Regions from separate parts of the Streptomyces thermoalcalitolerans genome, predicted to be linked through region 2. Evidence: riboswitches for the same ligand, from Rfam matches in the RefSeq annotation. Region 2 holds a riboswitch; the other holds the start of a gene.
The links. Region 2 has a riboswitch for cobalamin ahead of ABD224_RS08255 (energy-coupling factor ABC transporter permease). Riboswitches for the same ligand answer to the same signal wherever they lie in the genome.

Region 1: another riboswitch for cobalamin. It lies ahead of ABD224_RS17115 (ribonucleoside-diphosphate reductase subunit alpha); the one in region 2 lies ahead of ABD224_RS08255 (energy-coupling factor ABC transporter permease).

Annotation. Positions count from the first base shown of each region.
Region 1 is NZ_BAAAHG010000028.1:35,987-43,860, forward strand. It holds gene ABD224_RS17110 (ribonucleotide-diphosphate reductase subunit beta) at 1-108, opposite strand, end outside; gene ABD224_RS17115 (ribonucleoside-diphosphate reductase subunit alpha) at 108-2,516, opposite strand; adenosylcobalamin-variant (AdoCbl-variant) riboswitch at 2,648-2,759, opposite strand; gene ABD224_RS17120 (GNAT family N-acetyltransferase) at 2,878-3,390, opposite strand; gene mctP (monocarboxylate uptake permease MctP) at 3,466-5,076, opposite strand; gene ABD224_RS17130 (DUF3311 domain-containing protein) at 5,073-5,342, opposite strand; gene ABD224_RS17135 (GntR family transcriptional regulator) at 5,461-6,225, opposite strand; gene ABD224_RS17140 (extracellular solute-binding protein) at 6,700-7,874, shown strand, end outside.
Region 2 is NZ_BAAAHG010000009.1:96,486-104,359, reverse strand. It holds gene ABD224_RS08280 (phytoene desaturase family protein) at 71-1,480, shown strand; gene ABD224_RS08275 (O-acetyl-ADP-ribose deacetylase) at 1,477-1,992, shown strand; gene ABD224_RS08270 (energy-coupling factor ABC transporter ATP-binding protein) at 2,019-2,891, opposite strand; gene cbiQ (cobalt ECF transporter T component CbiQ) at 2,888-3,637, opposite strand; gene ABD224_RS08260 (energy-coupling factor ABC transporter substrate-binding protein) at 3,643-4,014, opposite strand; gene ABD224_RS08255 (energy-coupling factor ABC transporter permease) at 4,014-4,721, opposite strand; cobalamin riboswitch at 4,752-4,937, opposite strand; gene ABD224_RS08250 (TerD family protein) at 5,121-7,046, opposite strand; gene ABD224_RS08245 (DUF4352 domain-containing protein) at 7,571-7,874, opposite strand, start outside.

The DNA.
Region 1 (7,874 bases), on a different contig from region 2:
GTCCCGGTAGCGCTCGTAGAAGTCGGGGTAGCGCATCGGACGCAGGGTCAGCTCGAAGCCGGGGTCGAGCAGATTCTGGGGGCGGGCGGCCGGGGGACGGGTGGACATCACTGGCAGGCCTCGCAGGACTCGGGGTTCTCCAGGGAGCAGGCGACGGCGTCCGACGCGGTCGCCCGCGGTGCGGGGGCGGTGGTGCGGTGCTGTGCCCGGGCCGCGGGGGCGATCCGGGTGGCCGGGCGGGAACGCAGGTAGTACGTCGTCTTCAGGCCCTGCTTCCACGCGTACGCGTACATCGAGGAGAGCTTGCCGATGGTCGGCGTCTCCATGAACAGGTTCAGGGACTGCGACTGGTCCAGGAACGGGGTGCGGGCGGCCGCCATGTCGATCAGGGCGCGCTGCGGGATCTCCCACGCCGTGCGGTACAGCTTCCGTACGTCCTCGGGGATCCAGACGAAGCCCTGCACCGAGCCGCCCGCCTCGCGCAGTGCCTCCCGGGTCCGGGCGTCCCAGACGCCGAGCTTCTTCAGGTCGGCCACCAGATAGGAGTTGACCTGGAGGAACTCCCCGGACAGCGTCTCGCGCTTGAACAGGTTGGAGACCTGCGGCTCGATGCACTCGTACACGCCCGCGATCGAGGCGATGGTGGCGGTCGGGGCGATGGCGAGCAGCAGCGCGTTGCGCATGCCGGCCGCGGCGACGCGCTCGCGCAGGGCCGCCCAGCGCTCGGGCCAGGTGAACGCGACGTCGTAGTGGTCGGGGTGCAGCACACCCCGGGCCGTACGGGTCTTCTCCCAGGCCGGAAGGGGGCCGTGCCGCTCGGCGAGCGCGACGGAGGTCTCGTACGCGGCGAGCATGATCCGTTCGGCGATCCGGGTGGACAGGGCCCTCGCCTCCGGGGAGTCGAAGGGCAGCCGCAGCTTGAAGAACACGTCCTGCAGGCCCATGACCCCCAGGCCCACCGGGCGCCACCGGGCGTTGGACCGGCGTGCCTGCTCGGTCGGGTAGAAGTTGATGTCGACCACGCGGTCGAGGAAGGTGACGGCGGTGCGGACCGTCTCGTCCAGCCGCTCCCAGTCGATGCTCCCGACGCCCCCGCTGTCCCCGCTGTCCTTGCTGTCCTCGCCGTCCCCGTCGCGCACGAACGCGCTCAGATTGACCGACCCCAGGTTGCAGACCGCGGTCTCGCCGTCGTCCGTGACCTCCAGGATCTCCGTGCAGAGGTTGGAGGAGTGGACGACGTGGCCGGGCTCGGCCGTCTGGTTGGCGGTGCGGTTGGCGGTGTCCTTGAAGGTCATCCAGCCGTTGCCGGTCTGCGCGAGGGTGCGCATCATGCGGCCGTACAGCTCGCGGGCCGGCAGTGTCTTTTTCGCCAGGCCCCTGGCCTCCGCGGCCCGGTACGCGGCGTCGAACTCCTCGCCCCACAGATCGGTCAGCTCCGGCACGTCGGAGGGGGAGAACAGCGACCACTGCTCGTCTGCGTCCACCCGGCGCATGAACTCGTCGGGGACCCAGTGCGCGAGGTTCAGGTTGTGCGTGCGGCGGGCGTCGTCGCCGGTGTTGTCCCGCAGCTCCAGGAACTCCTCGACGTCCGCGTGCCAGGTCTCCAGGTAGACCGCCGCCGCGCCCTTGCGCCGGCCGCCCTGGTTCACGGCGGCCACCGAGGCGTCCAGGGTCTTCAGGAACGGCACGATGCCGCCCGAGAGCCCGTTGGTGCCGCGGATCAGCGAACCGCGCGAGCGGATGCGGGAGTAGGCGATGCCGATGCCGCCGGCGTGCTTGGACAGACGGGCGACCTGGTGGTAGCGCTCGTAGATCGAGTCCAGCTCGTCCCCGGGGGAGTCCAGCAGATAGCAGGACGACATCTGGGGGTGCCGGGTGCCGGAGTTGAACAGCGTGGGGGAGGAGGGCAGGTAGTCGAGGCGGCTCATCAGCCCGTACAGCTCCGCGACCTCGTCGAGGGAGCGCGCGGTGTCGTCCTCGGCCAGGCCGCTCGCCACCCGCAGCAGGAAGTACTGGGGCGTCTCGATCACCTTGCGGCTGACCGGGTGCCGCAGCAGATAGCGGCTGTACAGGGTGCGCAGACCGAAGTAGCCGAAGCGGTCGTCGGCGGCCGGGTCGACCAGGGCGTCCAGCCGTTCGCCGTGCACGCGGACGAACGCGGCCGTCCGGTCGGCGATCAGGCCCTCGCGGTGACCGACGGCGATGGAGCCGGTGAACGACGTGACGCCCTGGGAGGCGACCTCGTCGCGGATGCCGAGGGTCAGCAGCCGGGCGGCCAGCCGTGAGTAGGCGGGGTCCTCGGAGATGAGTCCGGCGGCCGCCTCCGTGGCCAGTTCCCGCAGCTCGGCCTCGTCGGCGTGGGCCGACCGGCCGCGCAGCGCGGCGGCGGCGACCCGGCCGGGGTCGGCGTCGGGAAGGTCGGCGGTCAACTCGGTCAGGGTCTGCAGCAGTGCGGCGCCGGGACTGCCGGCCTCCGGGGCCGTGGCTGAGGCCGGGTCGGCTGACGCGATGGTCACGTGGGATCTCCCTCGCTCGGCACGGGCCTCGTCGAGGGCAGGGCAGCACACGAGCGCACGCGGCGTCGCGTCCACCGGCCCACCCCACGAGGCCTGGACGTCGGGGCACCCGGACCGGGCGGCCGGGTGCACTGCCGGCAGGTACTCGGACTGACGCACGTACACGGCCATGCGGGCACACGTGTGCGAATACACCGTTGCGGGACAGTTCCGGATTCGCACCGGATTCCCCTGCGGCGACAGCGAGCATGAGCATACATGTTGTGCCGGGGCGGGGAAGCACCCCCAGATGTTGTGCTGAGCCTGGGTCAGATGGGTAACGTGGCGTCGGCCCGGAGCCGGCTCGGTGCCGGTCCGGTCGTCAGTTCAGCGTCAGCGCGTAGGTGAGCAGAGTGATGTCGTCGATGTGCGGCAGGGGGTTCCAGTCGCGTTCGGGTGTGCGGACGAAGCCCAGGCGTTCGTAGATCCGGTGGGCGGAGTGCATGGTGCTCTGGGTCGACAGCACCACGCGGACACAGCCGTCCATGGCCCGTGCCCGGTCCAGACAGGCCCGTACGAGCGCCTCGCCGACACCCCGGCGGCGGGCCGCGTGCGCGACCGCGAGCATCCGTATCTCGGCCTCGCCCGGGCCGGAGATCTCGGCCAGGGGACCTCCGGCGGGCACGAAGGTCACGCCACCGAGCACCTCGTTGTCGTCCGCCACGGCCACCAGCACCTCGGCGGCGGCCGCCCGCTTGGCCACGTCGCGCAGTTCGCCGAGGTACGCGTCGCTCTCCCCGAAATCGAGGAGCCCGTCCTGGAGATAGGCCTGGGCGGTGATCTCCCCGAGGGTGTCGTACTCGCCGGGTTCCACCGGCCGGATCGTGAAGTCCATGGGCGTGAAGTGTGCCGCACGGATACGACAGCGGGCCGCCGGAGGAGAACCGGCGGCCCGCGTCACACCCGTTCCTCAGCGGGCGGCTCCCGCGGTGGCCGGCGGGAGTTCCACCTCGACCCCCGGGTCGCCCGCGTCCGCCGTGTAGTCCTCCGGCTTGGTCTCGTCGGTGCCCTCGGGCGCCTTGACCGCCCTCAGAACGACCGTCAGGACCACCACGACGGCCGCATTGAGCACGAACGCCGTCAGACCGATGTAGCCGACCTCGCCGATGCCCGGGATCTCCTTCGCCGAACCGCCGAAGTGCTTCTGCGTCGGCGAGGCGACCCCGTAGGCCGCGACCGTGCCGTAGACCATGCCGACCGCCCAGCCCGCCAGCAGCGCCCAGCGGTGGAACCAGCGGGTGAACAGACCGCCGACCAGGGCCGGGAAGGTCTGCAGGATCCAGATGCCGCCGAGCAGCTGGAAGTTGATGGCGACCGTCTTGTCCATGGCCAGCACGAAGACCAGCGCGCCCACCTTCACCAGCAGCGACACGATCTTGGAGACCCGGGTCTCCTCCTCGGCCGTGGCGTTCGGCCTGATGAAGTCCTTGTAGACGTTGCGGGTGAACAGGTTCGCGGCGGCGATCGACATGATCGCCGCGGGCACCAGCGCACCGATGCCGATCGCCGCGAACGCCACGCCCGCGAACCAGTCCGGGAACATGTTCTCGAACAGCTGCGGAATGGCGAGCTGGCCGTTGTCCACCTTCACCCCGGCCGCGATGGCCATGAAGCCCAGCAGAGCGAGCATGCCCAGCATCAGCGAGTACAGCGGCAGGATGGTGGTGTTGCGGCGGATCACCTCACGGCTGCGCGAGGACAGCGTCGCGGTGATCGAGTGCGGGTACATGAACAGCGCGAGCGCGGAGCCCAGGGCCAGCGTGGCGTACGTCCACTGGCCGGCCGGTGCCGGCACCAGACCGCCCGCCCCCGCCTCGGCGTACTTCTCGCCCGCCTTGGCGAACACGTCGTGGAAGCCGCCCAGCTTGATCGGGATGTAGATGATCGCGACCGCGATGACGAGGTAGATGAGGGTGTCCTTCACGAACGCGATCAGCGCGGGCGCACGCAGCCCCGACGAGTAGGTGTACGCCGCCAGCACACCGAAGGCGAGCAGCAGCGGCAGGTCCTTCACGAACCAGTGGGTGCTGTCGCCGCCGCCGACGCCCATCACGTCCAGCACCGCCTGGATGCCGACGAGTTGGAGCGCGATGTACGGCATGGTGGCGAGGATGCCGGTGAGCGCCATCGCCAGCGACAGGCTCTTGGAGCCGAACCGGCCGCGGACGAAGTCCGAGGTCGTCACGTACCCGTGCCGGTGGGACACCGACCACAGCCGCGGCAGGAACGTGAAGATCAACGGGTACACCAGGATCGTGTACGGCACCGCGAAGAAGCCGGCCGCGCCGGTCGCGTAGATCGCCGCGGGCACGGCCACGAAGGTGTACGCCGTGTACAGGTCGCCGCCGAGCAGGAACCAGGTGATCCAGGTGCCGAACGACCGTCCTCCCAGCCCCCACTCGTCGAGAGTGTGCTCGTTCTCGGCCTTGCGCCAGCGGGCGGCCATGAAGCCCATGACGGTGACGAGCAGGAAGAAGAAGATGCAGACGCCGAGCGCGACGCCGTTGACGCCGTCCTTCACTTCGACGCGCCTCCGTCCTCGGACCGGGTGGCGCGGTCGCGCTGGTCACGCTGCCACAGCTTGTAGGCGACCATCGTCAGCGCCGTGGAGATGATCACCCACAGCATCTGGTACCAGTAGAAGAACGGGATCCCGATGAGCACGGGGTCGGTCTTGGCGTACGAACCGACCCACAGCATCGCCACGAACGGTGCGACGAGGCAGAGGCCGATGACCACCCGCGCGGGGGTCACCACCCCTCTGCCGAATCCTGGGACGTCTGACATGTGCGGCTCCGCTCCCTCGCAGGTCACCGGCAAAGTGCGCAGGAAATCTAGGTCACGGTGCCGAGGGAACGGAACCCCTTGTTCACAGTTGTCTTGAGCCGGACGGTGACCGCCCGCCTCAGTCGGCGGGCCGCTTGAGCCGGGCCACGAACTTGTAGCGGTCCCCGCGGTACACCGACCGCACCCACTCCACCGGCCGGCCCTCCTGGTCCAGCGAGTGCCGGGAGAGCAGCAGCATCGGCAGGCCCACGTCGGTGCCGAGCAGGCCCGCCTCGCGCGGAGTGGCCAGTGCGGTCTCGATGGTCTCCTCGGCCTCGGCGAGATGGACGTCGTAGACCTCGGCGAGGGCGGTGTAGAGGGAGGTGTACTTCGTCAGGCTGCGGCGCAGCGCCGGGAAGCGCTTGGCCGACAGATGCGTGGTCTCGATGGCCATGGGCTCGCCGTTGGCCATGCGCAGCCGCTCGATGCGCAGGACGCGTCCGCCGGTGGCGATGTCCAGCAGGTTCGCGAGCCGGTCGTCGGCGGTGATGTAGCCGATGTCGAGGAGCTGCGAGGTCGGCTCCAGGCCCTGGGCGCGCATGTCCTCGGTGTAGGAGGTGAGTTGCAGGATCTGGGAGACCTTCGGTTTGGCGACGAAGGTGCCCTTGCCCTGGATGCGCTCCAGCCGGCCCTCGACGACCAGTTCCTGCAGGGCCTGGCGCACGGTGGTGCGCGAGGTGTCGAACTCGGCCGCCAGCGTCCGCTCGGGCGGGACCGGCGTACCGGGCGCCTGGGTCTCCGTCATGTCGAGCAGGTGCTTCTTCAGACGGTAGTACTTGGGCACACGCGCGGTACGGACGGTCGTCCCACCCTCGTTCTCCGCACTGCTGACGTCGGTGCTCATGCTCTGCCTTCCCGGCTCCTGTGCCGAAGCGACCGACATCCCATCGGCCACGGCTCACATCGTGGCACGGCTCGGTGCGCGGTGGTCCACCCGCACGCTCCGTGATCTTCTCTGTATACCGCCGTGACCCCGGTTGGTCTAGTCCATCCCCCGGTACGGGGCCGGTGGTCCACGGCGGCGGACGGGCCGCGGGCGGGAGGCGGCGGCCGGTGGTCCAGGGGAACGAGGGCGTCCGTCCGGGCCGGTCGGGTGCCGGTCGGGCAATGAAAGGTCCCTGCATATCGCGGTCCCATAACGGGCTTCTCGTGCCCGCTTGCGCACCCTTGACAGCCCTATTGGTCTAAGCCAAGCTCCCCCTACTGGTCTACACCATTGGTCCAGGACCCGGCCCCACGGGCGGTGATGCGCCGACGCTCGTATGTCGCTCAACCGCGGGAAGGCAGGGGGGTTTGTGGCATCCCTGAGGAGGGTGGCGTGAAGCGCAAGCTGATTGCCGCGATCGGTATCGCGGGCATGATGGTCTCCATCGCGGCGTGCGGCGGCGACAGCGGCGACGGGGGAGGCAAGGCCAAGGACGGCTACGCCGGCCAGACGCTCACGGTGTGGGTGATGGACGGCTCCTCCCCGGACAAGTGGCAGAAGGACGTCGCCGCGGCCTTCGAGGCCAAGACCAAGGCGAAGGTCAAGTTCGAGATCCAGCAGTGGAACGGCATCCAGCAGAAGCTGACCACGGCCCTGTCCGAGGAGAACCCGCCGGACGTCTTCGAGATCGGCAACACCCAGACCCCGGCCTACGCCAAGACCGGCGGCCTCGCCGATCTCGCGGACCTGAAGGCCTCCATCGGCGCCGACTGGACCGAGTCCCTCAACAAGTCCGCCGTCTACGAGGGCAAGCAGTACGCGGCACCGTGGTACTTCGCCAACCGCGTCGTCCTCTACAACAAGAAGATCTGGGCCGAGGCCGGCATCAAGGACGTCCCCAGGACCCGCGACGAGTTCTACGCGGCGCTCAAGCAGATCGGTGAGAAGACCGACGCCGAGCCGATCTACCTGCCCGGCCAGAACTGGTACCACTTCGTCGGCCTGGTGATCGGCGAGGGCGGCGAGCTGGTGAGGAAGGAAGGCGACACGTACGTCTCCAACCTCGACGACCCCAAGGTCGCCGCCGCCATGGAGACCTACAAGAAGTTCCAGGCCCTGTCCAAGGCCCCCAAGGACAAGGACGAGGCCACCCCGCAGCAGGGCGAGGTCTTCGCCAAGGGCAAGGTCGGCGCGATCATCGGCATGGGCTGGGAGGCCGGCATCGCCGTCAAGGCCAACCCGGAGCTGGAGAAGGACATCGGCTACTTCACCATCCCGGGTGCCACGGCCGACAGGCCCGAGGGCGTCTTCCTCGGCGGCTCCAACCTCGCCGTCGCCGCGGGCAGCAAGAAGCAGGAGCTCGCCAAGGAGTTCCTGAAGATCGCCCTGTCCGACGAGTTCGAGGGCCGGCTGGCCGAGGAGAACGGCGTCATCCCGAACAAGGAGTCGCTGCAGAGCCACCTCAAGGGCAACCCCGCCGCCGAGGCCGCCGCCCCGGCCGCCGCGGGAGGCGGCACCACGCCGCTGATCCCGGAGTGGGCCGCGGTGGAGAACGAGCCGAACCCGAT
Region 2 (7,874 bases):
GTGTCGGTCTCGCGGCATATCCTGACCCTGAGTGGCCATCGGCTGACGAAGGGGTCCGAAGGTGCCGTCGATGCTCGATGCGGTCGTGGTGGGTGCGGGACCGAACGGCCTGACGGCCGCCGTGGAACTCGCCCGCCGCGGCTTCTCCGTCGCCGTGTTCGAGGCGCGTGACACCGTGGGCGGCGGCGCCCGCACCGAGGAGCTCACCCTGCCCGGCTTCCGGCACGACCCGTGCTCCGCCGCGCACCCCCTCGGCATCAACTCACCCGCGTTCCGCGCCCTGCCCCTGGAGCGCTACGGCCTGCAGTGGCTGCACGCCCCGCTGCCCATGGCCCACCCCTTCCCGGACGGCACCGCGGCCGTGCTGTCCCGGTCGGTCGCCGAGACGGCCGCCTCCTTCGGGCCGCGCGACGCGGGGGCGTACCGCAGGCTGGTCGAGCCGTTCCTGCCCCGGTGGGACACCCTGGTCCGCGACTTCATGTCGCTGCCCCTGACCGCGCTGCCCCGCGACCCGGTCACCCTCGCCCGCTTCGGCCTGGTCGGCCTGCCCCCGTCCACCTGGCTGATGCGACGCTTCCGCGACGAGCGTGCCAAGACCCTCTTCGCCGGTCTCGTCGCGCACGTCATTTCCCCGCTCAGCGGCTTCGCCACCAGCGCGATCGGCCTGGTCTTCGCGCTGGCCGCGCACGCCCGCGGCTGGCCGGTCGCCCGCGGCGGCTCCCAGGCGATCTCCGACGCGCTCGCCGCCTACCTGAAGGACCTCGGCGGCGCCCTGCACACCGACTACGAGGTCAAACGCCTCGACGACCTGCCGCCCGCACGGGCGTACGTCTTCGACACCTCGCCCACCGCGCTGGCCCGCATCGCCGGCCTCGGCCGGTACTACGACGGCTACCGCTACGGCGCCGCCGTCTTCAAGATCGACTACGCGCTGGACGGGCCGGTCCCGTGGACCGCGGAGGAGCCCCGCAGCGCCGGCACCGTGCAGATCGGCGCGAACAGCGCCGAGATCGGCGCCGCGCTGCGTGCCGCCTCCCGCGAGGGCCGCGCACCCGACCGGCCCTTCCTCATCACGGTCCAGCCCAGCGTCGCCGACCCCACCCGCGCACCCGCCGGGAAGCAGGTCTTCTGGGTGTACGGCCATGTCCCCAACGGCTGGACCGGGGACCTCACCGACGCCGTGGAACGCCAGCTGGAACGCTACGCCCCCGGCTTCCGCGACCGTGTCCTCGCCCGTGCCGTCGCCGGCCCGCCCGAGATCGCCGCCCGCAACGCCAACTACGTCGGCGGCGACATCGCCACCGGCGCGGCCTCGGGGCTTCAGCTCCTGCTGCGTCCCAAGCCGTCCCTCTTCCCGTACAGCACTCCGCACCCGGCCGTCTTCCTCTGCTCCTCGGCCACCCCGCCGGGCCCCGGAGTGCACGGCATGTCGGGGCACAACGCGGCGAAGGCCGTCTGGCGGAGGCTGCGGCAGTCATGACGTCCACCACCCTCACCCTCGTCCAGGGCGACATCACCCGGCAGCGCGTCGACGCGATCGTCAACGCCGCCAACTCCTCCCTTCTCGGCGGCGGAGGCGTCGACGGCGCCATCCACCGCCGCGGCGGCCCCGCGATCCTCCAGGAGTGCCGTGCCCTGCGCGCCTCCCGCTACGGCAAGGGCCTGCCCACCGGCCAGGCGGTCGCCACGACGGCCGGTGACCTGGACGCCCGATGGGTGATCCACACCGTCGGTCCCGTCCACAGCCGCACCGAGGACCGCTCGCACCTGCTGGCCTCCTGCTACCGCGAGTCCCTTCGCGTCGCCGACGAGCTCGGCGCACGGACGGTCGCCTTCCCGGCCATCTCCACCGGCGTCCACCGCTGGCCGCTGGACGACGCGGCCCGGATCGCGGTGGAGACCGTCCGGCGGACCGGGACCGCCGTCGAGGAGGTGCGATTCGTGCTCTTCGACGACACGGCGTACAGGGCGTTCGCCGCACGGATCGGCTGACCCCGGCCGGCCGTGTGCCGGATGCGTCAGCCGTCGGCGCGGACCGGGGAAGCGGTGTCGGCCCGCAGGAACGCGGACAGCTCCTCCGGGGTGCGCGGAGCGGCCGCGGCATCCGTCAACAGGCCCTGCGCGAGCAGCAGTTCCGCCGCCGCGACGCCCCACGGCAGCCGCAGCCCCGCCTGCCGGAGCAGATCCGTACGGGCCAGCATCGCCGCCGCCGGACCGGTCCGCACCCCGTCCGGGGTGAGCAGGGCCGCGTCGTCGGCCCAGCGCAGGGCGAGGTCGACGTCGTGGGTGGCCATGACGACCGTGGTGCCGCCCGCCCGCAGCTCGCCGAGGGTGACGAGCAGCCGCTCCTGCCCGTCCGGGTCGAGGCCGGCGGTCGGTTCGTCGAGGATGAGCACACGGGGCCGCATGGCAATCGCACCGGCGATGGCGGTGCGTTTGCGCTGCCCGTAGGAGAGCAGATGGGTGGGCCGGTCGGCCAGATGGGTGATGCCGAGGGCGCCGAGGGCCTCGTCGACCCGGGCCCGGACCTCGGTGTCCGGCAGGCCGAGGTTGAGCGGCCCGAACGACACGTCCTGGGCGACGGAGGCGGCGAAGAGCTGGTCGTCGGGGTCCTGGACGACCAGCTGGACGGTGGTCCGCAGCCGGGTCAGCCCCTTGCGGTCGTACGTCACCGGCCGTCCCTCGACGGTCAGCCGGCCGGTGCGGGGCCTCAGCCCCCCGCTGAGCAGCCGCAGCAGGGTGGTCTTGCCGCTGCCGTTGCGGCCGAGCAGAACGAGCGCGCGTCCCTCGCGGATGTCGAAGTCGAGGCCGTCGAGGACGGTGGGGCCGTCCTCGTAGGCGAAGGACGCCCCCCGCAGGGCGACGAGCACCTGCTCACCTGGCTCACTCATGACAAGGGCCCTTTCAGCACGAAGGTGAGAGCGGCGACGCAGCCGAGGAGCACGACGCTGCCGAGGGTGAACCGGACGGAGACCCGGGCCTCGGGCACCAGCACCCGCAGGGTGCCGTCGTAGCCGCGTCCGGCGAGTCCGGCCTGGAGCCGGGAGGCCCGGTCGAAGGCGCGGACGAAGGCGGTGGCGCCGAGTCCGGCCAGGGAGCGCCAGGTCGCGGCCCGGGTGGTGTGCCCGAGCCGGGCGGCCTGGGCCGCACGGACCCGGCGGATCGAGTCCAGCAGCAGAGAGCTCATGCGGTAGGTCACCAGGGCGACGTCCACGACCGGGTCGGGCACCCCGGCCCTGATCAGCCGGGGCAGCAGGTCGGACATCGGGGTGGTGAAGGCGAACAGCAGCACACCGAGGGAGGCGGCCGAGGTGCGCAGCAGCAGTTCACCGGCGCGGCGCGGTCCGTCGTCGGCGAGGGACAGCACTCCCTCCGGGCCGCCGACCTGGACGAGGAGGGTGGCGGCTCCGGTGACGCAGAAGCCCAGAGGCACCCGGTAGGCACGCCACAGCCGCCGGCCCGGCACTCCCGCCGGGCCCAGCAGCACCACGAGGGTGGTGAGGAGCACCAGGGCCGCGCCCGGCCAGGGCGGCAGGGCGATCGCCAGGGCGGTCAGGCCCAGTCCGAGCACGGCCTTGTCCACGGGATGGCGGCAGCGCCAGCGACTGCTGTGCGCCGCCGTGTCGATCGGCAGCACGGGACTCAGGACCCCTGGACCTCGGACTTCTCGGCGGTGCTCCCGGCGTCCTCGGCGGCGGCCTGCCGTGCGCGGGCCCGCTGCTCACCCTGCCGGCGGCCCCGGCGGAGACCGAAGTAGTAGGCGAGCACGCCCGAGCCGAGGGCGGCCTGCACGGCGAACAGCGCAGACTCGATCTCCCCGGAGGGCGGTTCGTACAGCGGGGAGAACCACGGCTCGTAGTCCGGTTCGAGCTCGGTGATCACCGTCTCCGCCTCGGCGTCGGCGCCGGTGAACGGCTCCTCCTTGTGGTCGCCGAGGCCGAGCACCAGGGGCAGCACGGCGAGCGCGACCACGGCGAGCAGCAGCAGGAGGTTGGTCCTCGTGTTCTTCCTCATCACGCCACCGCCCCGGTGCCGGTCGCCTTCGCCTCGGTCCGCCCGCCGGTCACGAGCACCCCCAGCCGGGTCAGTTCACCCTTGCTGGACTGCACCAGCAGCCGCATCACGAGCACCGTGAGCAGCCCCTCGCTCACTGCGAGCGGGATCTGCGTCACGGCGAAGACCGAACCGAACTTGCCGAGCGCTCCCAGGAATCCGCTGCCCGGGTCGGGGAAGGCGAGCGCCAGCTGCACGGAGGTGACGCAGTAGGTGGACAGATCGGCGGCGAACGCGCCGAAGAACACCGCGACCATCAGCGGCACGTCACAGCGGCGCAGCAGCCGGTGGACGCCGTACCCCACCCAGGGCCCGACGACCGCCATGGAGAAGACGTTGGCGCCGAGCGTGGTCAGCCCGCCGTGGGCCAGCAGCAGCGCCTGGAAGAGCAGCGTGATGGTGCCCAGCACCGCCATGACCGGCGGCCGGAACAGGATGGCACCCAGCCCGGTGCCGGTCGGATGGGAACAACTCCCGGTGACCGACGGCAGTTTCAGAGCGGACAGGACGAAGGTGAAGGCACCGGAGGCGCCGAGGAGCAGTGTGCTCTCCGGGTGCTTCCTGACCTCACGGGTGAGTGTCCGTACTCCGTGGACGACGAACGGCGCGGACGCGACGCCCCAGGCGACCGCGTGCGCCGGAGGCAGAAAGCCCTCGGCTATGTGCATGGCTCGGCAGACCCTCTCCAGCACCTCGTGGATGGTTGACGCGCCTCGGCCGGTCTCCTGGCTGACGGGTGAGAGCGCCCGGACTCCGCCTTCCCAGGCCCGCGAAGGCCCAGTGGCTGCCCGCGAGGGGCCGGAGCCGGACTTCCCGATCACAGTGGCGAGGGCCGCACCGGCATCACACCGGATTTCCCGTTCACCGAAGCATGGTGAGCGTAGTGCCCGGCGGAAGCCGCTGACAAGCACGGCGGGAGAGCGCACACGAGCACGGCGGGAGAGCGCGCGAGCGCACCGGAGCCGTCGGCCTCCCGCTGCCGCGTGTCCGCGCCGCCGTCGAGGAGACGCGGTTCGTGCCCCCGGGCGGCGGGGCGTACGAGGCGTTCGCCGCGCGGGCCGGCCGGATCAGTCGACGACGTCGACGCCGTACCGACGGGCGAGGGCGTCCAGACCGTGGTCGTAGCCCTGGCCGACGACGCGAAGCCGCCAGCGGGGGCCGCGACGGTAGATCTCGGTGAGCAGCATGGTGCGCTCGGTGGTCGCGGCGTCCACGGTGGCCTGGACGAACGGCGCGGCACTGGTGCCGGGACCGGAGCTGATCTGGATGGCGCCGACGTCGCCGAAGGTGGGCGTGCCGTCGATGGCGGCCGCGACGACGACGCGCCGGGCCGACGGCGGCAGCGTGGCGAGGTCGATGCTGATGGTCTGCTCGGTCGGTCCGTCGCTGAGCAGCCGTACCGTCCCACCGGGGTTCTCCGGGGCACCGTAGAAGACGAAGTCCTCGTCGAAGGCCACCTGTTCGTCCTCATCGAGCACGAACGCGACCACGTCGATCTCACACGTCGTCTGCTGCGCCCAGGAGGCCGTGACGGTCCACGGGGACGCCGGGGTCCGCTCGTCCGGACCGGGAAGGTCGACGACGCCGCCGCGCGGCAGCACCTGAGGGGCCGGGCGCCGGTCGTCGGCGGCCTGCTCGAGGACCGGGGCGTCGAGCCAGGCCGCGTCGTGCGTGGGCACGGCGAGCGAGGTGATGCGCCGCATACGGCGGTCGGTCTCACCCCTGGGGAGCAGGACGACATCGGTGACGCTCGCGGACAGGTTGATGGCGGCGGCGCCCCCGAGTTCGACGATGCGCGCACGGGCCCTTGCGGCCTGGGGGTGCGTGCCGCCCAGGACGAGCACACGTCGCCCCGCCAGGGGACCGTTCGGTCGCGCGCGGCGCCGGGCAGGCTTCGGTTGGTGCTCCGGCTCGTCGGGGCCGGGCCGTGTTCCTGACCCCGTGGCGGGAGAGGGAGCGGAAACGGGGGCCGGAGGCCGGGGAGCGACGGCATCGACCCGGTCGGGTGACCGCTGCGCGGGCACGGTAGGCGGCTGCGCGGGCGTGCCCGGGGGAGCCGGGGCCGCCGCCTCATGCGGAGTTCCCGGCCGTACGTCGTCCAGCAGTTCCAGGAAGGTCTGTTCGTCGATGACCGGCACGCCGTCCGCCCGTGCCCGCCGGGCCTTGGCGGTGCCGGCGGAGGAGTTGTCGGCGACCAGGACGCTGGTGTGCCGGCTGACGGAGGACACCACGTTCAACCCGGCGGCGACGGCCCGCTCCACCAGCACGGTCCGCGGGGTCCGGGTCTCTCCGGTGACGGCCACTTTCATGCCCTGCACCAGCGGCCCGCCTGCGGTGAGACGCCCGGGGTTGCGGAAGGCGCACGGCGTCTTGGGCGGGCGTGGCGCGAACCGGGAATTCTGCCGCGGCGGGCAGGCCACCAGAGGCAGGGGCAGCTCCAGCCGCGCCGCCTCCCGCAGCGAGGCCCGCAGCACCCCGGCCAGGACCCGGGTGTCGTCGAGTGCGTCGTGCGCCTTCACCCGCGTGACGCCGTAGTGCGCGGCGAGCGTCCCCAGTTTCAGGTCGCGGGTGGGCGGGTCGATCCGCCGGTTCAGCGCCAGCGTGCACAGCCTCCGCGTGACCGGCAGCCGCAGACCGGCCCGTGCGAACTCGTGCGCGAGGAAGTCGTAGTCGAACTGGGCGTTGTGCGCGACCAGCACCCGGCCCTGGAGCATCGCGCCGATCCGCCCGGCCACCTCCTCGAAGCGGGGCGCCCCGCGCAGCCGTTCGGGAGTCAGCCCGTGCACCCGCACGGGCCCGGGATCACAGCCGGGATTCAGCAGCGTCGAATATTCCCCGGTCTGTTCGCCGTCCGGCCCCAGCGTCACCACGGCCACGGACAGCACCCGGTCGCGGCGCGCGACCAGCCCGGAGGTCTCCACATCTACCAAGGCCCAGTCGAAGGCGTAGTCGCGCAGGCTGGACAGGTCGAAGGCAGAGGAAGCAAGAGACATGACAGAAGGATGTTGACCTATACGCCACCCTTCAACCTGGATGCCCTTTCATCCCTGTATGTCCTTCCGGTGTGTCCTTCCGTGCCGACGCCGGATCCTCGTCGGCCCAGGGACGTCCCGCGCCTGAACCGCCCTCGGCGACCCGAGCGCCGCCCGCGCGATCGGCCTCGCCGACGGCAGGAACCCCTGTAGTGCTTCGTCGGATTCCGCCTGCGGCGGCTTCGCGGGCGGGCAGAGACTGCCTGTAGGTGGTAGCGACGCCGCTTGCCCGTGGCCCTTTTGATGCCGGCCCAGCCGCGGCCGGGTCAGGCGGCCTTGCCGAAGCCGGCGGCGGCCAGGTTCTGGTCGCGCGGCGGGGCGTCCGAGAGCGGCGCAGCAGCGGTGAGTGCTGCGGTGGCGGCGGCGAGTGCGGCGGCCCTGGTGACGGTGCGACGCTTCGTGCTCCCCTATTGCGCGTGGTTGCAGGTGGCGGCCCCCGCTGCCATGGGCAAGCGGGGGCCGCGGCCGTGTGCCGGCGGGCGGTGTCAGGAAACGTCGGCGCGGACCGGGTCGCCGAGGAAGCCGTCGGTGTAGGTGACGTACTTCGCGGTGAAGGTGCCCTTGCCGGTGACGGTGCCGGTGATGTTCTCGCCGGGTGCGAGTTCGACCGTGTCGATCTGCTGCTCGTCGACACCGAGTTCGGCGGTGTGCTTGGTGCCGTTGGTGTCGGTGATGGTGAAGTACAGCGGGTTCACGTCGATCGGCTCGTCGCCGTTGTTGGTGATGGTGATGAGCACGCTGGTGTAGTCGCTGCTGCTGGCGAGAATGCTCTTGGAGAAGTCGGTCTTC